4 regions of the Thalassolituus sp. UBA675 genome follow, and region 4 is predicted to be linked to each of the others. Evidence: predicted binding sites of a transcription regulator. Region 4 holds the regulator's gene; each other region holds the start of a gene.

Region 1 (5,596 bases), on a different contig from region 4:
ATACTGCTCCTGATCCGGCTGATAGCGCAGGCGACCCGTCATTCGGAATTCAATGCGCACACCCTGAGTGTCGCACTCCACTGAAAATCGCTTACCGCTCCTGATCAGATCGTTGCCCTGCATCGGGATAACCCGGTCCATAAAGAAGCTGCGGGACTTGAAGCTGGTTTCCGTAATTGCCGATTTGTATTCGGTGTCGTCGCCATCTATACGCAGGGTCACAGGGGTTTCCAGAAGCACAACCTTGCGCAGAGCGCCGTATACGTCTTCTGGGGAGTTCAGCAGAAATTCCTGATTGATACTTGCCTCTGGCATGTCTGACGATCCACTACGCTTCGATACTATTAAGTCCCGGATTCGCTCCGGAAGTTTTTCCATATTCATTATATAAGTGTGGATCATTCTGTCGGGCATGCAAGATACGAAGCTTCTGTTCGGCGCGGAATCGCAATGCCAGAACCATTTCGCTCAGGCGCTCTGAGATTTGCCGGTTGGCTTCATACTGAGCGGCAAGCTGCTGCCACAATGGGTGAATTTCGGAGTTATTCTGGACAGCCTCGTGTTGCAGGCACTCTGCACTCAGAGGTAGCTGGTGGTCTTTCATCCACTGTAAGCGGGTACTCGCCTGCTGTTTCAGGAGGGTTACCTGTTTCTCTTTGGCAGGGTTCAGAGTGTCCAGTTCAGACGTACGGTGGTGGCTCACGGCCTCCAGTTCCTGCTCCAGCAGGGTGAAGAGCTGCCGGCTGGCGTCGAGCTCGGATGACATCAGCCGGGCAAGGGGAGAGGTATCTAAAAGCATACCTGAGGACCTCAGAAGTTGAATCGGTCCTCAAAATCAAGCATTTTCCCTGCCAGTCTGTCGTAATCGATTTTGTATTCACCGTTATCAATGGCGCTACGGATGCGCTCAACGGTTGCGTCGTCGACGTCCTTCATCTCTTTAATCTCAGCTTCTATCTGCTGAATGCTTTTACTGCTCGCGCTAAGCTTGACCTGATCGGTCAGCGGCGCGGATTCCCTGGCTTTGCCTTCAGCATTCGTTTCTGGGGCCTTAACGGGTTCAGTACGACTACGATTCGTGTCGACACTGTTGCCGTTAGTGAATTTATTGATGTTCATCATCATTTCTCCGAGCTTCATTCAGATGTACCTCTTCATTGTAGTTAACGGCAGCAGATTTCATTACTTTAGGAAAAAGTGTCAGTTTTTTTTGAAAACTCACTGGACCTGTACTAAGCCATCGCCGATGACTTCCGCAAACAGGGTGGTTCCCGACTGCGTATTCCTGACCCGTATCTGTTCACCCAGGTGACCACGAGCCAGGGCTTCCCCCTTAATCTCGACCTGAATTCCCGGCCTGACCAGCCTGATTTTGAGCAGTTGCCCGCGTTGAACAAGGTCGGGTAAGTCGACCATGTCAGGTGTGACAGGTGTTCCTTGTCGCAGAGTTCGTTTGCTCAGCATTCCGCTGACGGCGTCAATATTACTGAAATACCCTTTGTGCAGATCAGAGGTGTCAAGGCGACTGATTCTGAGTTGACCTGCATTGATAACAGTATCCCGGCGTATATCGGTATCAGCGGTGACGACATCTGCGAACACCTTCAGTTCAACCGCGAACGATTGGCGCCAGAAGGGCGCTGCACAGCTGACCTCAACACCGTTGCGCCCCGGTTGTAGGTGGCGGATAACATTCACCTCTAGCGAAGCGCTGCAGTCAGGCAACTCATATCCCGGTGATACAGAAGGATACTCAAACTCCGATACACCGGCGTCTCCCCCCAGTGCAATCCAGCGATTTTTCAGTTCAGCGGTGACATCATCCAGAGAGCTTCCGGCCTGAGCAACGGTCGACAACGACCAGATGAAAAAACCAAATAAAACGCCTGCGCTTCTCTGGTTCTCTACTATGCTCAATGAAGCTAACGAAAATGATGTCATGATTCCGGCACTTTTATTACTCATACCTCAGGTTGAGCAAAGGTCATGCCGGAATTGATCTGAAAGAGAGGCACACATGGCTGGTGTTCTTGAGTCCGTAAACCAACGTACCAAGCTGGTCGGCGAAAACCGTCTGGAGCTGCTGCTTTTCCGCGTCCGCGGTGAACAGTTGTACGGCATTAACGTATTCAAAGTAAAAGAGATCATACAGTGTCCGCGACTGACGTCCCTGCCTGGCAGCAATCGTGTTGTCCGTGGGGTTGTTCACATCCGCTCAGGAACCACACCGATTCTCGATATGAGCCTGGCAACGGGTGGTCCTCCGCTGGATGAAGTGAATGGTTCGTTCGTGATTATTACTGAGTACAACGGCGCGACTCAGGGCTTCCTGGTGGCTTCGGTCGACAAAATCATCAACATGAACTGGGAACATATTCATCCACCGCCCAAGGGCACGGGCCGCGAGCATTACCTCACAGCAGTCACTGAAGTTGAGAATCACATCGTCGAGATCATCGACGTAGAGAAGATTCTTGCTGAAGTATCGCCGGTGAAAGAGGACATCAGTGAAGGCATCGTCAGTGACGACGTCCGTACTGAGGCCGGTAAAAAGAAAGTTCTGATCGTGGATGATTCTAAGATTGCGCGTAAGCAGATTACCCGCTGTCTGGAGAACGTTGGCGTAGAGGTTGTCGCTCTCGAAGATGGCAGACAAGCCTGGGAGCACCTGAAAGGAATCGTAGACGAGGGTGAGCGACCGCAGGACCGTTACATGATGTTGGTATCCGATATTGAGATGCCAGAGATGGATGGCTACACGCTGACCACTCACATTCGTAGTAACGATGCGATGAAGGGATTTTATGTAGTACTGCACTCATCACTGAGCGGTGTATTTAACCAGGCAATGGTTGAAAAAGTGGGTGCTAATGACTTTATTGCAAAGTTTGACCCCGACGTACTGGCCGACAATATTGTGAGCCGAATTAACCACGGTTGAAATTGATGACGCATAACAAGAAGGAAGTCGTGGTAACTGCTGCGGAGTATAACCAGTTCCGCGACTACCTTGAGGGACTCTCCGGCATTCTGCTGGGGGATGGCAAAGAATACCTGGTCGCCAGCCGTTTGCGAAAGCTCATGGCCGACCGTAATTTACCCAGTCTGACCGAGCTGATGTACTGCATGGAGCGTGACCGTCAGTTCAAAAATAACGTCATTGATGCCATGACGACCAACGAAACACTCTGGCTGCGCGACAGTCATCCATTCGAAATTCTTCGTAATCGCGTTTTTCCGGCACTCGCTGAACAATCATCGCCCATACGTATCTGGTCTTCGGCCTGCTCAACAGGGCAGGAACCTTACTCTATCAAACTGACTGAACTGGAATTCCGCCGAACGAGCTCGAAACGTCTGCCTGCTGTGTCAGTGTTGGCTACCGATTTATCAGAAAGTGCTTTGAGCGCCGCCAAAGAAGGGACGTACCCATGGATGGCGATACGGCGTGGTATGCCAGAAGACCAGCTGGCGAAGTACTTTGAAAAAACCGGAGACGATGCCTGGCACGTCGGCAAAGAACTGCGCCAGGGCGTGGAGTTCAGAAACTTTAACCTGAACGACAGCTACTCGCGTCTCGGCACCTTCGATATTATCTTCTGCCGCAATGTACTGATTTATTTCAGCGCCGAACGCAAGCGCGACATCCTATTGAAAATGCACGGTGCTCTGAAGCCGGGTGGCTACCTGATCCTCGGTGCTTCAGAAGCCTTGAGTGGGATGCCGGATCACTATGAAATGGTCAGTTGTAACCCAGGTATCCTCTACCGGAAAAAGTAATCGTTTTAGCCTTTGCCGCTGGTAGGTAAGGGCTTGCCGTTCCCCTCTGTGAAATTCTCCTTTAAATGCCCGCTTTTTTGATAACCCATTGAAAAATAAGTAAAAAATAAATTGGCCCAGCTCTTGCTGTATCTCTGCAGACGAACACATATGGCAAACAGGCAGGTACAGAATGGGCGCAATCAACTTTACCAACGCACTCGGAATCCACGACAACGCAATGCAGCTTCGTGCGCAACGCGCCGAAGTACTGGCAAACAACCTTGCCAATGCAGACACCCCAGGATTCAAGGCCCGTGATTTTGATTTCAAAGCCATTCTCGAAGCAGAAACTCACAGCAACACCTCATTCGGTATGGCAGCGACGCATTCTGCTCACCTGAGTGGCACCAGCGGCTTTGCCGATGACGAACTGAAGTATCGCAATCCTCTGCAGCCATCCATCGACGGCAACACGGTCGACGCCCAGACCGAACAAGCTTTGTTTGCCCGTAACAGCATGGACTACAACGCCAGCTTCGAATTTTTGAGCGGTAAGTTCAAAGGCATGCGTAACGCGATCCGGGGAGAATAATTATGTCACTGACCAGCGTACTTAACATTGCCGGAAGCGGTATGACTGCCCAGTCAGTCCGACTGAATACCACCGCCAGTAACATTGCCAACGCCGACAGCGCTTCAAGCTCTGTGGATGAAACCTACCGTGCACGCAAGCCCTGGTTTTCCGTGCTCGAAAGCGAAGTGAATTCAAAAAGCCGGGATGTGAACGGTTTTATGGATACCGATGCGGCCATGGGTGCTGGCGTAAAAATCGACGGCATCGTCGAAAAAGATTCACCGCTGCAGGCACGTTTCCAGCCAGATCATCCAATGGCGAACGACGACGGCTACGTGTACTACCCGAACGTGAACATCGTTGAAGAAATGACCGACATGATGTCTTCATCGCGCAGCTATCAAATGAACGTTGAAGTTCTTAAAACCGCGAAGCAGATGCTGCAACGCACACTCACACTTGGCCAGTAAGGGGGCGATAAATGGCGATTAACGAAGTAAACAACAACGCCGCCGTACTGGATCAGTACCGTACGCCGACGCAGACCGAAGCCAAAGACAATGAGTTGGGTCGCAATGCCTTTCTCGAACTCATGGTCGCGCAGCTGAATAACCAGAACCCGCTGGAGCCGACAGATAACCAGGCGTTCGTTGCTCAGCTGGCTCAGTTTTCATCGGTTGAAGGGATCGACAACCTCAACGATACGGCAGAGAGCATGGCGGCACAGTTTACCTCCAATGCCGCTTTACAGGCGTCAAGTCTCGTCGGTCAGAGTGTGATTGTTGATGGTAATACCACAGGCCTGCTCACGAACGGCGGTGTGGTCAGCGGCTTCACTGAGGTACCTGCGGCGACAGGCGACATGATGCTGACCATCGAAAACAAAAATGGTCAGACTCTGGAGCAGATTTCACTCGGTTCGCATGACGCGGGCGCCATGTCTGTGCGCTGGGATGGCTACAACCTGATGGTCGATGGTGACATCGTCAACCTGGACCGCAGCAAGATGAATCTTGACCAGTACCTCCGCGATGAAAATGGCGAGATCGTACTGGACGATAACGGAGATCCGATTGAAAACGTCTACCCACCAGGTCAATACGTTTTCAAACTCAGCGGCACGATTGCCGGTGAGAGTGAACAACTGGATATGCAGATGAGTTCACGCGTCGACAGCGTCACCATGAGTGCGGGTGGCGAAGTGACCCTGAACTTAACCGGTGGCGAACGCGCCAACCTTGATCAGATTAAACAGATTCT
Region 2 (5,596 bases), on a different contig from region 4:
ACCATCATCGATGTTGATATTGGTTTGTGGTACGACCACTGTCTCGCCTTCGGCCAGTGCATTGGGTTGAGCCACTTCGAAGTCTTCGGTGATGGTGACGGTTAGACTACCGTGCGTCACGGCCACCGGTTCTATCTGTACTTTTTGCCCCATTACGATGGTGCCGGTACGGGAATTAATAATAATTTTCGCGCGCTCGGTGCCGGTTTCTATTTCAAGATTTTCGATCACCGACAGGTATGCAACGCGCTGGCTTGTGTCTCGCGGAGCACTGACCCGGATACTGGTAGCGTCGAGTGCTTCGGCGGTGCCGGGCCCCAGTAGTTCGTTGATTTTATCGGTCATTGAGCGCGCTGTAGTGAAGTCTGGCTGGTCGAGGTTGAAGATCAGGCTGTCGCCACGACCGAAGCTGCTCGGTACGGCTTGCTCTACCGTTGCGCCGTTGGGGATACGGCCGACGCTGGGGACGTTGACGGTAATACTTGAGCCGTCGTTGCCTTCAGCACCAAAGCCACCGACGACGAGGTTACCCTGCGCAACCGCGTAAATGCCGCCATCAGCGCCTTTTAATGGGGTAAATAACAGTGAGCCGCCGCGCAGGCTTTTGGCATTGCCCAGTGATGATACGGTCACGTCGACTCGCTGGCCGGGTTTGGAGAACGGCGGCAGTTCTGCAGTAACAGATACGGCAGCGACATTTTTGAGTTTCGGGTCAGTTCCTTGCGGTAGGGTGATCCCGAACTCGTTCATCATGTTGCGGAAAGTCTGTGTGGTAAACGGGGCTTTATCGCCCGTACCATCGAGGCCAACCACCAGCCCGTAACCGATCAATTGGTTTGAACGCACGCCTGATATGCTGGTGATGTCTTTGATTCGCTCCGCATGGGCCAGAGCTGGAATCGTGCTGACCAGCATTATGACGAGTAATTGACGCCAGTTTTTCATCGTTTAATCCGTAGTTGCGCAGTTTTTGCCGTTACAGGAGCGTTTGGAAGGGAATGATGCGAAGGGTGTGCCAATTGGTGATCGCGCATAGCCAGACAAGCTGGCTGAAGCGCTCCTACAAAATATTGAATCAAAACGGCCAGAGCGGTGACATAAAGATGCGGTCAGCCCAACCTTGTTTGGTGCTGTTGTTAAGGTTGCCACGACCACCGAACGAAATGCGCGCGTCTGCGACTTTGCTTGAGGCTATGGTGTTTTCTGGTGTGATGTCTTGCGGTCGCACCAGCCCCATGATGCGGATATATTCGTCGCCTTCGCTCAGGGTCAGCCATTTCTCACCGCGTATCTGTAGCACGCCATTGGGCAGAATATCTGAAACCGTCACACTGATCTGACCTGTCAGGCTGTTTGAGCGATCAGCCTCACCTTTGCCCGAGAACTGACGGTCATTGGTGGTTTCTGAATCCATGGTCAGGTTTTTCCAGCCGGGGACTGTCCCCATCAGGGACGGTACAGCCATGTTATTGTTCGATGACTTATCGGCCACGGTTTCCGCTGATTTCGACGATTGATATTCCTCGTCGAATATCACGGTAATGATGTCGCCGATCCGGTTAGCTTGCTGGTCGGTATATAGCCCTACGCTGTATCTTGGTTGAAACAGCGAACCGTCGTTGGTCGGCGGTGCTTCAAGGCTTTGTGCCGATACAGGAGCGTAGGCCGGATCATCCGGGAATACGTCGCGCTCTTGTTGAATGCTGCTGCATGCGCTCAGCAAAGCGGTGCTTGTAAGTGCGATTAATGCGTTAACTAACAGGCGTTTCATATCACACCTCCATCAGGTGTTCTGTGTCAGGAACTGCAGCATCTGATCGGCTGCTGACACGACTTTTGAGTTCATTTCGTAGGCGCGCTGAACGGTGATCATTTTCACCAGCTCTTCAACCACTTCGACGTTGGAGTTTTCGAGTGCGCCCTGCACTACCCGACCAAAACCATCTTCACCCGGAACTCCACCTTGAGGAGCACCACTGGCTGCGGTTTCCAGAAAGAGGTTGCCACCGGCTGCCTGAAGGCCTGCTGGGTTAATAAAGTCGACGGTCTCGATCTGGCCCAACTGCTGCGGATTCGGATCACCGAACATGGTCGCCTGGACAATACCGTCTTCACTGATGGTGAGGTTGTTGGTCTGCTCAGGGATAACAATCTGCGGCTCTAACGGATAGCCGTTGACGTTCACTACGGTGCCTTCGTTATTGATGTGGAAGGTACCGTCACGCGTATAGCCGATGTTGCCGTCAGGCATCTGAATCTGGAAAAAACCGCGACCATTAACCGCGATATCCAGCGGCTGATCCGTGATTTCGAGCGAGCCGGTGGTAAATACTTTCTGTGTACCTGCGGTACGTACACCGGTACCGAGTTGCAGACCGGATGGCAGGCGACTGTCGGCTGAGCTGTTGGCACCCGGCTGACGCTGAATCTGGTAGATCAGGTCTTCGAATACCGGACGGTCTTTTTTGAAGCCGGTGGTCGCTACGTTGGCGAGGTTGTTTGATACGGTGGTCAGCGCGAGGTCTTGTGCTTCGAGCCCGGTCTTACTGACCCAGAGTGCGTTCATCATAGTGCTGACTCCTTATTGATTCGACATGATCTGTGTCGTGGCGGCTGCCAGCTCGTCGACACGTTTCATCATTTTCACCTGCATTTCATACTGACGGTTCAGCTGAATCAGGCTGGTAAGTTCGGTGACGGCATTGACGTTACTGCTTTCAGTAAAGCCACCAACAACGCTGACATTAAGGTCTGGCTGAGCCGGTGGGGTGCCCTCTTCACGAAAGCGGAATAAACCGTCTTCGCCTTTTTCTAATGTTTCAGGGTCTGGATAAACGAGCTTGAGCTGCACTGGTTCGGCGACGCCCGCAGGCACTTCGCCAAGTGGCTGAATCGTAATAATTCCGGCCTTTGAGATATCGATTTTTTCAAATTCGGGTAATACCACAGGGCCGCCGTCACCAATGAGCTGCCGACCACTGCCATTCACCAGTCGGCCCAGTGGATCAACACTGAGGTCTCCGGCGCGGGTATAGGCTTCCTGGCCATCCGGGCCGACGACCGCAAACCAGCCTTTCCCTTCAATCGCGAGGTCCATGTTGCGACCCGTCTCGACCAGTGAGCCCATGCTCATATCGCTGGCGGGACGTTCGGTCATGGCGTAAGCACGCGATGGGAAGTGTTCGCCGAACACGCCTTGCGCCCGGCTTTGGGTGTAATCAGAGCGGAAACCTGTGGTCGCAACATTGGCCAGGTTGTTGGCGTGTGCGGTTTGCCCGTAGGTGTTTTGTTTGGCCCCGGACATGGCGATGTAGAGTGCGCGGTCCATAGTGGTTGCCTTTCAATAGTTCAGTTACATGAAGTATTGCGAAGGCTGTGCCAACTCTGATTTTTCATTTGAAATCAATTAGTTAGATAAATTTCGGACGGATTTTGAGTGTCGATATGCCGGTGGTTGGGTGTGGAAACGGCAAGCGGTTGCCAGGGTGGCAAAACACTGTGGGAGCTATTCAGCCAGCTTGCCTGGCTAATAGCGATTGAGTTTATCGCGAATAGCCTCCGGCTGATTCGCTCCCACAGTGTTACTGCTGATTCGCTCCCACAGTGTTACTGCTGATTTGATCCCACAGTGTTATGGCTGATCTGATCCCACAGTGTTACTGCTAATCTGCTTCCACAGTGTTATGGCTGATTCGCTCCCACAGAGTAAAAAGCTGATTCGCTCCCACAGAGTAAAAAGCTGATTCGCTCCCACAGCGTAAAAAGCTGATTCGCTCTTTGTGGGAGCTATTCAGCCAGCTTGCCTGGCTAATAGCGATTGGGTTTATCGCGAATAGCCTCCGGCTGATTCGCTCCCACATGACTAACCCTCATCAGATATTCAGAATCGCCTGCGTTATCTGGTCGGTGGTTTCAATGGTCTTCGCACTCGCCTGGAAGTTACGCTGGGCGATGATCAGGCCCACCAGCTCTTCTGACAGATCGACGTTTGAGTCTTCTAATGCAGATGACCGTATCTGGCCAAACGAAGCCGTTCGCGGTGAGCCAATGGTCGGAATACCTGATTCAAAAGACTCAGCCCAGCCCGTGTCGCCGACTGGTGTCAGGCCTTCCGGGTTACGGAAGTTGGCCATGGCCACCTGCCCCAGTGTCTGTGCCTGACCGTTGGTGAATCGGGCGAAGATGATACCTTCTTCATCCACTTCGAGGCCGGTCAGTCGACCTGTTGCATAGCCGTTCTGGTTTACTTCGTTCACCGAGAACTCGCTACCAAACTGGGTCGAACCATTAAGACTGATCTGGAAGTTTGAGTTTGTGGGTGGATCGCTCAGGGGCAAGCCACCTTCCAGTACGTTTGTTGATGTCAGAGCCCCTGTCGAATCGCCATTTTCGTCCACTGGGTCCCAGTTGGTGATGTAGATATCGCCGGTCGCGACTTCGTCTAATGTCCCGTCCTGGTTGAAGAAGAGTTCAAACCGTGAACGCGTCGGGTCCAGGTTTTCCGGAAATGGCAGTGAAGGATCAGGGTCGCCAATGTCGTTACCATCAATCAAGACGTACATAGCCCAGACGTTCTGCTCGTTCGGACGTGTTGGGTCCAGCGGCTCTTTCACAAAGTACTGAGTCATCACATGGGAGTTACCCAGGCTGTCGTAGATGGTGGTCGATGTTGCGTGGTTGTAGGTTTCCTGATTATCTGGGTCGAATGAGTTCAGAGTGAAGTCTGAGTATTCGTCATCGGTCAATGCACCAAAGATACCCGATATGACTGGCTGAGGATCACGTAATACGTAGTTTTCATTGAGAATGAAATTCACGGTGCCGCCTACCGCTGCAGCCACATCAGCCGCCGTGGTGCCACCCAATACCACTGGGCCAGTTCCGGATGCACCCTGTACTACCAGTGAGTCTGTTACGACAGGACTATCAATCGAGACTTTGATATCACGGCCAATTTCGTTAGTGATGACCAGATCCCCGGCATCACTGACTTCTGCACGGAAGCCCGGCAACGTCGTTGCACGGTAAGCATTGATCTCTTCTGCGAGTTCTTCGAGGCTGGTTGATTCCAGAATTTGACCGTTCAGGGTCAGAGACATGTCATTACCCGGGGTGTTGTAGCCAGAAGATGGAATCGTCATTACCGTTTCAGCGGAGGCGGTTACCCCTGGCTGCTGATTGAATAGCGAGACGATTTCGTTGGCTTCGGCATGCTCAGGAATAACAATTTCTGTTTCCTGGCCGTCTGGATCAATCAGAGTGACACGCTGTTCTGGGTATTCGTTTGTCACCCCTTCGATACCGGTCGTCAGCAAAGTACCGTCATCCGGGTTAACCTGCAGAATACCGTAGAGATCGGACTCAGAGACATCCTGCCCACCTGCAGTGATGTTAGTAATCGAGATAATTGATGCTTCACCCGCTTCAACGGCGGTGAGCTGCAACTTGTACTGTGGTGGTACCACTTTCGGTTCGACCTCGACGGCCGCCGCCTGAACGCCAATGTAGTTGTCCGCATCCTGACTGTTTAACTGGCGGTTAATACTTGCCGCCAGCTGCTGCACAGAGCGGTATTCTTCATCCAGAGTCACCACGA
Region 3 (5,596 bases), on a different contig from region 4:
CGAAAAAATGGTGATGCGTGTCTTTGACCCACAGGTGCTGATGCGCAGTTTCTCTGAAATGGGATTCTCGCGTGAAGATCGCCGTCGCTGGTCTGAAATGACTGACAATAATCACGGCATTATCTTCGTTACCGGGCCGACAGGCTCAGGTAAAACGACCACCTTGTATTCGACACTGCGCCAGCTGGCGACCAGTGAAGTGAATGTATCGACCATTGAAGACCCGATTGAAATGGTTGAGCCCGCGTTTAACCAGATGCAGGTCAACCCAACGATTGACCTGACCTTTGCGTCAGGGGTTCGCGCTCTGCTGCGTCAGGACCCGGACATTATTATGGTGGGTGAGGTGCGCGACCTTGAGACGGCCGAGATCGCTGTGCAGGCTGCGCTTACCGGACACCTTGTTCTGTCGACACTTCACACCAATGATGCGCCTTCGGCCTTTACCCGCTTACAGGAACTGGGACTGCCTGCTTACCTGATTCGCTCCAGTGTGATCGGTGTTATGGCCCAGCGTCTGGTGCGTACTTTGTGCCCACACTGCAAAGAGAAGCAGCCTGTCGACGAAAAGGTCTGGAAACAGCTGACTGCCCCTTGGCTGATGAAAACGCCAGAACACATCTATACTGCAAAAGGCTGTCTGGAATGCCGCGGGACAGGTTACCTCGGGCGAATGGGGATTTACGAAGTGATGCCCTTGTCTGAGTCGCTGGAGCCGCATATTAATGAAACAACGGATTACCAGAAGCTACGCCAGGCAGCGATGAAAGAAGGGATGCACAGTCTGCGCCTGAGTGGTGCTCATAAGGTCGCCGCAGGTATGACAACCATTGCAGAGGTCATGCGGGTCGCCCCAGCGAGCAGAGCGCTGTCTCAGTAGGTGACAGCCGTAAAGGCAGTAAAATAGTCACATTGAATAATCCGGCCTGAGCGTCCAGAATGCCGGCCTGAAATTAACGAGAATATGGCAGTTATTTGTGAGTAGTTCCCTTCCACCCATCATTGACGTCGAAGCCTCTGGATTTGGCCGGGGGAGTTTCCCCATCGAAATCGGCTTTGCTCTCGAAGACCGGGAAGTGCACAGCTATCTCATCAAGCCTGTCAGCCACTGGACGCACTGGTCAGAAGAGGCCGAAGCGATCCACGGCATCAGCCGCGACAAACTTGAGCAGGAAGGTCTGAGCATTCGTGATGTCGCCCTGCTGCTCAATGAGCACCTGTTCAATAAAACTCTCTACTCTGATGCATGGAGCTTTGACAGCTCATGGATTGGCCGCCTGTTCGAAGAAGCTGAGCTGGTCCAACGCTTTCGCATCGAAACCATCAACAAGCTACTGACCATGGAAGAAATGGAGCGCTGGGCAGACACTAAAAGCACACTCTGGAATGAGTTAGATGTCGACCGGCACCGTGCTGCCAATGATGTGAAAGTCCTTCAGGAAACCTTCAAGCGGGTAACGGGCAACTAAGGTGGGCCTGAGAGTCGAGTGCCTTTACGGCGTGGAAATAAGCCCGGTTCTTGAGGAACTTGCCGACCTGCGGATTCGGATATTCCGCGATTTTCCATACCTCTACGACGGCTCGGAAGATTACGAGCGTGCTTACCTCGCCACCTACACCAAGTGCCCTGACAGTATTGTGGTGCTTTGCTGGGAAGGCGACCATCTGGTTGGAGCATCGACCGGTCTACCCTTAGCGGCGGAAGTCGATGAGTTCAGAGCTCCGTTCCTGAAAGCGGGAATCAATGACAAGGCGTTATTCTACTGTGCTGAGTCTGTACTCCTGCCTGAGTATCGGGGTAAGGGAGTGTATCGACAGTTTTTTGATGCTCGGGAGAAGCATGCACGTGCCCTTGGGTTATCCGCCTGTGTCTTTTGCTCCGTGGTACGGCCCGATGATCATCCTTTACGCCCAGAGAACTACCAGTCACTTGATCCGATCTGGAAGCATATGGGCTATCAGCCTATGGCGGGTATTCGCACGTCTTTTGCCTGGAAAGACGTCGATGCATCGGGCGAGTCGACCAAACCTATGCAGTTCTATCTGAAAAACCTCTTCTGAAATCTGTGTTGCTCTTTAGTACGAGTTGGTGCAAATTGGTGCAATGCAGCTACATCGAGCTTTCTTCTAAAGCGCCATCCGTACTTTGTCTGACTTTCTGTTTGTGAGTTAGATGCTCTTATCTCGATAAACCCGTTAAAAATCATAATGTTATAGATTCCCCTGTCTTGCCTGACGAATCTGGCACAAGTGTCGCTACGAATCTTGTATACAAGTATGAATTCAATGGCGGTTGGCATGACAGAAGTAACGACAGGAATTGGCTGGAATCTGAACGATTGGGCCCGGGCATATAGGAATGGCGCTGATGTAGGTGAGCTTTTACTGGCCACCCGGAAAGCGATTGCTGCAGACGAGCTGGATACGAATGGATTGCCCCGCAATGGTAGCGCCTGGATTGCGCTAGCCAGCGAGGAACAGCTTACTAAACAAATAAGTTACCTCGAAAACCTGAAAGCTGCAGCGGACGATGAGGGCAGAAACCTTCCCCTTTTCGGTGTGCCGTTTGCCGTGAAAGATAATATTGATGCTGCGGACTTTCTCACCACGGCGGCGTGCCCTGAATATGCCTACGAGCCGGATGATGATGCTTTTGTTGTTCAGCTTCTGCGTAAGGCAGGTGCCATCGTTATGGGGAAAACCAATCTCGATCAGTTCGCAACCGGACTGGTTGGTACTCGCTCGCCATACGGTGCAGTGAACAACGTGTTTAATCCTGAGTATATTTCTGGCGGCTCAAGTTCTGGTTCTGCGACTGCGGTTGCAAAGGGCCAGGTGGCCTTTTCGCTCGGTACCGATACCGCTGGCTCTGGCCGGGTGCCTGCGGGCTTTAATCATATCGTCGGTTTAAAGGCGACTGTAGGCGCTATCAGTGCTTCGGGCGTTGTTCCAGCATGCCGAAGTCTTGATTGCGTTTCTGTCTTTGCGCTCAATAGCCGCGATGCCGAGCGCATTTATGAAATTGCTGCGCAATTCGATCCAGCAGATGGCTACGCCCGCTCACGTACTATGGTGCGTAATGAACGTATCCAGACATTGGGTATCCCTGCAGATGCACCATGGTTTGGAGATGACATACAAAAAGCGGCGTATGAAAAAGCCTGTGAGCAGGCTGTTGATGCAGGCTTCGATTTAAAAACAATCGACTTTACGCCCTTGTTTGAGCTGGCCAGCCTTTTATATCAGGGCCCATGGGTGGCCGAACGCTATGCGGCTGTCGGCGAGTTTCTGAAACGGGATTTACCGGGTATTAATCCGGTCGTAAAAAACATCATTGCTGGTGGCGTTAACGGTACGGCAGTGGATGCATTCAAAGCAGAGTATCGCCGCAAAGATCTGGTGCGCCAGATACAGAGTATTTTTAAAACAGTGGATGCGTTATTTGTTCCCACTGCTCCTCGATTTCCGACGATGGCAGACGTTGATGCCGCCCCGGTTGAGGTCAACAGTCAGTTAGGCACTTACACAAACTTCGTCAATCTGGCCGACTTATGTGCCTTGTCGTTGCCTGCGCATATGCGTACCGATGGTTTACCGTTTGGAGTTACTGTTATTGCACCTGGATGGCACGAGCTGGCTCTGACCAACTTTGCTGGCCAGTGGCAGTCACACCTTTGCTTAGCCGAAGCGCCTGTGATGCTGGGCAAAAAAGAAGATACTTCTGTAGTCGTTGCCGTTGTGGGTGCCCATCTGACCGGGATGCCTCTGAACCATCAGCTGACTAGTCGTCACGCGACCTTGTTGGAACAGACACTCACCGCCAACAAGTATCAGCTCTATGCTCTCGCAAATACAGTGCCTCCGAAGCCAGGTCTGGTGCGCCTTAACGAAGAGGATCTGAAGAGCGGCGAGGTTACAGGGAATCAATTAATCGTCGAGCTGTGGCGTTTAGATCAGGCGGCCTTTGGTTCTTTCGTTGAAGAAATTCCGCAGCCGCTTGGTATTGGAACTCTTGAGCTGGAAGACGGCCGTCTGGTGAAAGGCTTTATCTGCGAACCAGAGGCGGTGGCGAGCGCAACGGACATTAGTCATCTCGGCGGCTGGCGGGCCTATATCTCATCACTGAACGCATAAGGTCATGTTGTGAACCTTGCCGAGAAAGTATATCGACAGCTGAAAGAAGATATCTTCGACTTCAGAATGCTACCCGGAGATCGCTTCAGTGAAAGTGAAGTTGCAGAGCGTATGCAGGCCTCCCGGACACCTGTCAGGGAAGCGCTGTATCGCCTGGAGCGCGATGGGTATGTGCAGGTGTACTTCCGTAATGGTTGGCAGGTCAGGCCTTTTGACTTTCGGTATTTCGAAGAGCTCTACGATGTCCGCATTCTGCTGGAGTGTGAAGTGGTTCGCCGCCTGTGTATGGAATCAGACCGGGCGGAACGCTTAGCGGGACTGGTCACCATCTGGTGCTGCAAGCCCTCACAGAGGCAGGTTGATCCTGTTGATGTAGCGTTTCTGGATGAGGAATTTCACTTCGGACTATTGGAGTGTGGCCAGAACAAGCAAATGGAAGCCATTCATAAAGGCGTATGTGAGCGTCTGAGGATCGTAAGGCGCCTCGACTTTTATGAGCCTAGGCGTATACAGGCAACATACGATGAGCACAGTAGTATTCTCAGTGCGATTCTTTCGGCAGACAGCTCTCGTGCAACGCGAGATCTTACTAAACACATCGAGGTCAGTCGCAATACTGTTCGCGAAATAACAGTTCACAGAATTCAGGAAGCGCGACAACGATACTCCACCGACTTATCAAGGAAATAGATACGCACGCTTTCAAGGCAAAAAAAACAACTCGCTGAGCACTATTGGTGCGAATTATCTCCTCAAGACCGGAAATGCTCCTCTGGGGGGCACTCTTTGCCAGAAATTGCCGAAAAATAAGGCATGAAAACTGGTACGGCGATTGCTCTAACTAGATCGGTTTTATAGTTGCCCGCTCTTACACACCCCCAAGAGAAGAGTCGAGGCCGGACATAATCCTGACCATAAAAAGGAAATAATTATGAAAAAAGTAAGTCTCAAAACTCTGATGAAAGCGTCACAGATTGTTGGTATGACAGCGATGGCTGCAGGCGTAAGCATTGCGAATGCAGCAGATGACACCATTAAAGTCGGTGTCCTGCACTCTCTGTCGGGTACTATGGCAATTTCAGAAACTACTCTGAAAGACACTGTTCTTATGATGATCGAAGAACAGAATAAGAAGGGCGGCCTGCTAGGTAAAAAGCTTGAGCCAGTGGTTGTCGACCCAGCATCTAACTGGCCTCTGTTTGCAGAAAAAACCCGTGAACTTCTGGAAAAAGAAGACGTTGATGTGATCTTCGGTTGCTGGACTTCAGTATCCCGTAAATCGGTTCTGCCAGTTGTGGAAGAGCTGAATGGTCTGCTGTTCTACCCGGTTCAGTATGAAGGTGAAGAATCTTCTTACAACGTATTCTATACCGGTGCTGCGCCAAACCAGCAGGCGATTCCTGCGGTTGATTACCTGATCAACGATCTCGGCGTTGAGCGTTTTGTACTTGCAGGTACTGAC
Region 4 (5,596 bases):
TAACTGGCCCATACGACGACCGAAGGCCTCGCTGGATGGGTCGAGCATATCTATCGCCTCCTGAAGGGCGTCGATGTCTTCCGAGCGCATCAGTTTGCCGATGTATTGAAAGTGACGGCGGCGGGCTTCGTGTTTTTTAATACGACGGCTCTCTTCCAGCGCGGCCATTAGCACATCGGTAATCGGAAGGTCAGTCCATTTGGCAGGCGGAAGGTTGCACAGCGTTTCTCCGAGTTCCTGATAGCGATGCATTTCACGCTTCATTTCAGTCTTACTGACCAGTTCGTATTCGATGTCGTCGTCTTCGTGGGTCATAAGAACTCCGGAGTATTCAGTGGTGATCAGCTCAGCGACTGGTCAGCTTACAGATAGAAGATTGTGGCGAGCCCGAGAAATGACAGGAAGCCGATCACGTCGGTGACGGTTGTCAGTACTACGCCACCGGCGAGTGCCGGGTCGATGCCACGGGCTTTGAGTATCAGTGGCAACGCCGCGCCCGTGACTGCAGCGACCAGTAAATTAATGATAATGGCGGCACCGATAATGGCGGCGATGCCCGGATCGTTGAACCAGAGCAGGGTAATGACCGCGATGACAGCCGCCCAGAGCACGCCGTTAATGCCTGCGACGATAATTTCCCGGTTAAACAGCCAGCGGAAGTTTGCGCTGGAGAGATGCCCCAGTGCCTGCCCACGAATAACCAGGGTCAGGACCTGACTGCCAGCGATGCCGCCCATACTGGCAACGATGGGCATCAGTACAGCAAGAGCGACGACCTGTTCGATGGTTTTATCAAACAGGCCGATGACGGCGGAGGCAGCCAGTGCCGTAAGCAGGTTAATGCCCAGCCAGACAGCTCGACGGCGGCTGGTTTTCAGCGCCGGAGCAAAGGTATCTTCTTCTTCATCCAGACCCACGGAACTCATCAGCGAGTGGTCCGCGGTTTCCCGGATAACGTCAACCACGTCATCGATGGTGATACGACCGATGAGTTTGCCCTCTGCATCGACAACCGGAGCCGATACAAGGTCGTGTCGTTCGAACAGTTTGGCAACGTCTGTGTCCTGCATGGTGGCAGGGATCACCCGGGCGTCGGTGGTCATCACCTCACGCACGGTCTGGTTGGGATCGCTGACAAGAAGCTTGTTGATGGTCAGGATGCCAATAAATTCGTTGTTCCGGTTTACGACCAGAAGGTTATCCGTCATTTCTGGCAGCGTCGGGTGGCGACGCAGGTAACGCATAACAACTTCGAGCGTGATGTCAGGACGGATGGTCACCGTATCGGTGTTCATCAGACCACCGGCGCTGTCCTCCGGGTAGCCCAGTACCTGTTCAAGACGGGTACGGTCCTGCTGGTCCATCGCGTCGAGTACTTCCTGGGTAACGCGTTCAGGAAGTTGCTGCAGGATGTCGGCGACGTCATCGGCGTCGAGGTCTGAAGTGATGTCGACCAGTTCTTCGGCACTCAGGTCCGACAGGAAGTGTGCCTGCAGGTCTTCGCTTAAGTACTGGAGTACTTCACCTTCGAGTTCTTTGTCGACCAGATCCCAGAGCACTTTACGTGCTTTCGGCGGGGACGACTCGATCAGGTGAGCAATATCGGCAGGCGCGAGACCAGAATTCAGGATGCGCTCTACTTTATTCAGGGCACCACTTTCCAGGGCAGCATTAAGGCTGTGGAGTTTTGCTTTTGCCTTTTCTGTGTGCTGAGCCATGGCCGGAATCCGGAGTAAATCGGGTTAACTGATTCTAGCCTGATTGCTCGGTTGATACCACGAAAGTACTCGCAGTTTTGGGCCTAATCAGCTGTTTTAGCGGGGATAATCGTGAAATTTTCCTGAGGGCTATTCTTCTTCATCGAAGCGACGATCAATGAGATCGGTAATGGCATCGACGGCAGCTCCTTCGTCACTGCCTTCCGCAGTCAGGATCAGCTCAGTGCCTTTGCTTGCGGCCAACATCATGACTGACATGATGCTCTTGCAGTCGACCATACGCCCGTCCTTGCCAATTTTCAGCTGGCTGGAGAAGGCTGACGCGGTAGATACCAGTTTGGCCGCAGCACGGGCATGCAGGCCGAGTTTATTTATTATTAGAACGCTTTTCTGGATCATACGGTGTCCGGGTTATGGAGTGGGCAGATTCGCCGCTCGCGCTAGTTCACGGTGACGTACCTGCACGTTCGGGTATTTCATACGGTATTCGGTGGCTAGCTGCTCCGCCAGGTAGACGGATCTGTGCTGACCACCGGTGCAGCCAATTGCGATGGTCATGTAGCTCCGATTTGCTTCGATCAGACGATCCGTCCAGCGAGTCAGAAAATCGCTGATTGATTTCCGCATTTCTCCAACAACATCATAGCTGTTCAGGAATAACTGTACTTCACTGTCGAGGCCTGTGAGTTTTCGCAGGTCTTCGCTCCAGTAGGGGTTCGGCAGGTGCCGTACATCGAAAACGTAGTCGGCGTCTGTCGGGATACCGTGTTTAAAGCCGAACGACTCAAACAGGATCGACATCTCACCGTTCGGACGATCTGCAACCCGCAGGCGAATCATGCTGCGCAACTCGTGAACAGACATGTGGGTGGTGTCTAAGGTCAGGTCCGCCATATTGGCGAGTGGATCAAGGAGGTCTTTCTCCTGGTCGATGGCTTCTGCCAGTGACAGTTCTGTGGTCGTGAGAGGGTGCTTTCGGCGTGTCGCGCTGAATCGTTGCAGCAGAACCTTTTCAGACGCATCAAGATAAACCACGTCGAGCTGATAGTGATCATTAGGCAGATCGAACAGTAGTTGTTCGACAGGCTCTTCTGTCGCCGACAGGTTACGCGCGTCAATACTGACCGCTACCCGGGTGAGCTTGTCGTTAGCATCTGCCTGACTGGCCAATGCGGGTAGCAGCCCGATCGGCAGGTTATCGATGCAATAGAAGCCCAGATCTTCGAGAACGTGCAGAGCGCTCGATTTGCCCGATCCTGATCTTCCGCTGATAACTACCAGGCGCATATTCGACTCCGTGATGACTACCGCTCTGCGATCGCTCGCTGGAAAAGATGTTTGGCGTCTGGCGCGTTGCGTAGAGCTTCGCGATATTCCGCCTGATTAAAGTTACTGGCGAGTGTCGCCAATATCTGAAGGTGTTCGTCGGTCGCTTCCTCGGGGACTAACAAAGCAAATACGAGGTCGACCGGATTACCATCAATAGAATCATAGTCTATCGGGGTATTTAATCTTAGTAGAATGCCCAACGCTTTCTGACACTGCAGCAGTCGGCAGTGTGGGATGGCGATGCCTTCTCCTATCCCTGTGCTCCCCATGCGCTCGCGTGCTAACAGGCGTTCGTATATATCGTCTGCGGAGGCGTCGCCGATTTCTTCAGCAACCAGAGATGAAAGTTGTTCTAACAGTTTTTTCTTACTGGAAACGGTCACGTCAATGACGGACCGCTCCGGTGTGAGGATATCCTCAATACTCAAAGACATGCTTCAGCCTTGACCGTGTTGGCGCGCTACCAGCTTCTCTTTGTGTTTCAGAACCTGACGGTCCAGCTTATCCACCATCTGATCGATAGCGGTATACATATCTTCGTTTTCTGCTTTGGCGTGCAGGTCGTGACCTGTGATGTGAATTGTCGCTTCAGCCGTCTGTCGATCTTTAACGACAGTCAGTGTGACTTGCCCTGTGGTGATGCTGTCACTGTGGCGCGTCAGTTTTGCCATTTTATCTTCAACGTGTGCCTGCATAGCTTCTGTTACTTCTACATGATGACCACTGATATTGATTTGCATGCCAAGTCTCCTGTGTCGCTGGCGGTATGTGAATCAAAGTCTGTTGACTCTCAACTAACAGACTCTAAATCAGCTGCTTACGTTCATTCGATGGTGGTATCAGCATAGCCTCGCGGTATTTCGCTACCGTGCGCCGTGCCACTTTGATGCCTTTCTCACCCAGCATCGTTGCTATCTTGTTGTCACTGAGTGGCTTCCGCGTGTTTTCGTCCGCGATCAGTTTTTTGATCATCGCCCGGATGGCCGTCGATGAACACTCCCCGCCGCTGTCGGTGCTGACGTGGCTGGAGAAAAAATACTTGAGCTCAAAAATGCCGCGCGGCGTATGCATGTATTTCTGAGTCGTCACCCGCGAGATCGTTGACTCATGCATACCAACCGCTTCGGCGATGTCATGAAGCACCAGCGGTTTCATCCCTTCATCACCTTCTTCAAAGAAGTCTATCTGGAATTCAACGATTTTGGTTGCGACTTTGAGCAGAGTGTCATTGCGACTTTGCAGGCTTTTGATAAACCAGCGCGCTTCCTGCAGGTGATCTTTGAGGAAGGTATTGTCGGCACTGCTGTCTGAGCGGCGGATCAGCGATGCATAATCGGCATTCACGCGCAGCTTGGGTGCAATTTCTGGATTCAGCTCAACACGCCACTCATCACGAATCTGGCGGACGATGACGTCTGGAATGACGTATTCAGATTCTTCTGAAGCGATACCGGCACCCGGCTTAGGGTTCAGCTCTTTAATCAGTCGCATGACGGATTTCAGGTCGTCTTCCTTTAATTTGGTACGGCGCATCAGCGACTGATAATCACGGCTACCAAGCAGGTCAATATGATCACGAATGATCAGCTGAGCTTCGGTTAACCACGGGGTACCTTGTGGAAGCTGATGCAGCTGAAGAAGCAGACATTCGCGCAGGTCGCGGCAGAAAACACCGGCCGGATCAAATTGTTGCAGGCGATGAAGAACTGCCATCACTTCTTCTTCTTCGATTTCGAGTGACGGGTCCATCGCTTCAATGACGTCTTCAACTGTCGTGTGAAGGTAGCCATCATCGTCTACACCATCAATCAGCATGGTCGCAACTTCGCGGTCAGCATCTGACATTGGGGTCAGGTTTAGCTGCCAGAGCAGGTGATCCTGCAGATTGTCGCTGGTGGCGTAGCGGGAATCGTAGTCAAAGTCTTCGTCTACCGGCCCGGAGCTTGATGCGACTCCGGCGCTGACCTGATAGGTATCTTCCCACTGGCTATCTACAGGCAGGTCATCGGGCAGTTTCTCGCTCGACCATTGCTCATCGAGAGATTCCTGGCCGCTCTGATCGTCGTAGGAATTGTCATCGTAGGAATTGTCGTAATCCTGATTGTCAGAGCTGCTCTCACGGTCTTCGCGGCTGTCTCTGTCGTTGTTATCGGAATCAGAACTGCGGGAATCGTTGTCGGACTCGTTGCCTGAGTCGCTGTTGTCATCAAACTCTTCGCTTTCCAGCATTGGGTTGGAATCCAGCGCTTCCTGAATTTCCTGCTGAAGGTCCAGCGTTGAAAGCTGGAGGAGGCGGATGGCCTGTTGCAGCTGAGGCGTCATCGTCAGCTGCTGGCCCATCTTAATCTGAAGGGATGTCTTCATATAACTCGGTAATTACGACCTGAAAATCGAACCATCTTTTTGTTTGATGCACCTAGCATTATAGGCAAAGTCCTTGTGTATGGAACCTATTTTGCTTACCAGAGTAAATAGATAACTCTACAGTACGTGACATCGGTCAGAGTTTCAAAGACGGAAATCGTCCCCAAGGTAGACTTCGCGCACCT

Evidence for each region. The regulator sigma-54, encoded in region 4, starts transcription at its own class of promoters, with help from an activator protein. The targets are predictions, from matches to a motif close to TGGCACNNNNNTTGCTNT.
Region 1: a site for sigma-54 is predicted at 3,893-3,910, ahead of flgB (flagellar basal body rod protein FlgB). Genes of this name have one in related genera too.
Region 2: a site for sigma-54 is predicted at 3,364-3,381, ahead of B3007_RS05560 (flagellar basal body rod protein FlgF). Genes of this name have one in related genera too.
Region 3: a site for sigma-54 is predicted at 2,243-2,260, ahead of atzF (allophanate hydrolase). Genes of this name have one in related genera too.

What each region holds. Positions count from the first base shown of each region.
Region 1 is NZ_DBNJ01000010.1:49,406-55,001, forward strand. It holds gene B3007_RS05510 (flagellar brake protein) at 1-315, opposite strand, end outside; gene flgN (flagellar export chaperone FlgN) at 329-799, opposite strand; gene flgM (flagellar biosynthesis anti-sigma factor FlgM) at 811-1,140, opposite strand; gene flgA (flagellar basal body P-ring formation chaperone FlgA) at 1,219-1,941, opposite strand; gene B3007_RS05530 (chemotaxis protein CheV) at 2,018-2,941, shown strand; gene B3007_RS05535 (CheR family methyltransferase) at 2,947-3,780, shown strand; gene flgB (flagellar basal body rod protein FlgB) at 3,953-4,354, shown strand; gene flgC (flagellar basal body rod protein FlgC) at 4,357-4,806, shown strand; gene B3007_RS05550 (flagellar hook assembly protein FlgD) at 4,818-5,596, shown strand, end outside.
Region 2 is NZ_DBNJ01000010.1:56,939-62,534, reverse strand. It holds gene B3007_RS05575 (flagellar basal body P-ring protein FlgI) at 1-945, opposite strand, end outside; gene flgH (flagellar basal body L-ring protein FlgH) at 1,076-1,771, opposite strand; gene flgG (flagellar basal-body rod protein FlgG) at 1,784-2,569, opposite strand; gene B3007_RS05560 (flagellar basal body rod protein FlgF) at 2,582-3,328, opposite strand; gene B3007_RS05555 (flagellar hook-basal body complex protein) at 3,873-5,596, opposite strand, start outside.
Region 3 is NZ_DBNJ01000032.1:39,234-44,829, forward strand. It holds gene B3007_RS14380 (GspE/PulE family protein) at 1-880, shown strand, start outside; gene B3007_RS14385 (hypothetical protein) at 978-1,469, shown strand; gene B3007_RS14390 (GNAT family N-acetyltransferase) at 1,501-2,061, shown strand; gene atzF (allophanate hydrolase) at 2,299-4,134, shown strand; gene B3007_RS14400 (GntR family transcriptional regulator) at 4,144-4,824, shown strand; gene urtA (urea ABC transporter substrate-binding protein) at 5,093-5,596, shown strand, end outside.
Region 4 is NZ_DBNJ01000031.1:65,912-71,507, forward strand. It holds gene yjgA (ribosome biogenesis factor YjgA) at 1-315, opposite strand, end outside; gene mgtE (magnesium transporter) at 363-1,718, opposite strand; gene B3007_RS13670 (HPr family phosphocarrier protein) at 1,848-2,117, opposite strand; gene rapZ (RNase adapter RapZ) at 2,130-3,005, opposite strand; gene ptsN (PTS IIA-like nitrogen regulatory protein PtsN) at 3,023-3,481, opposite strand; gene hpf (ribosome hibernation-promoting factor, HPF/YfiA family) at 3,485-3,787, opposite strand; gene B3007_RS13690 (RNA polymerase factor sigma-54) at 3,852-5,411, opposite strand; gene lptB (LPS export ABC transporter ATP-binding protein) at 5,556-5,596, opposite strand, start outside.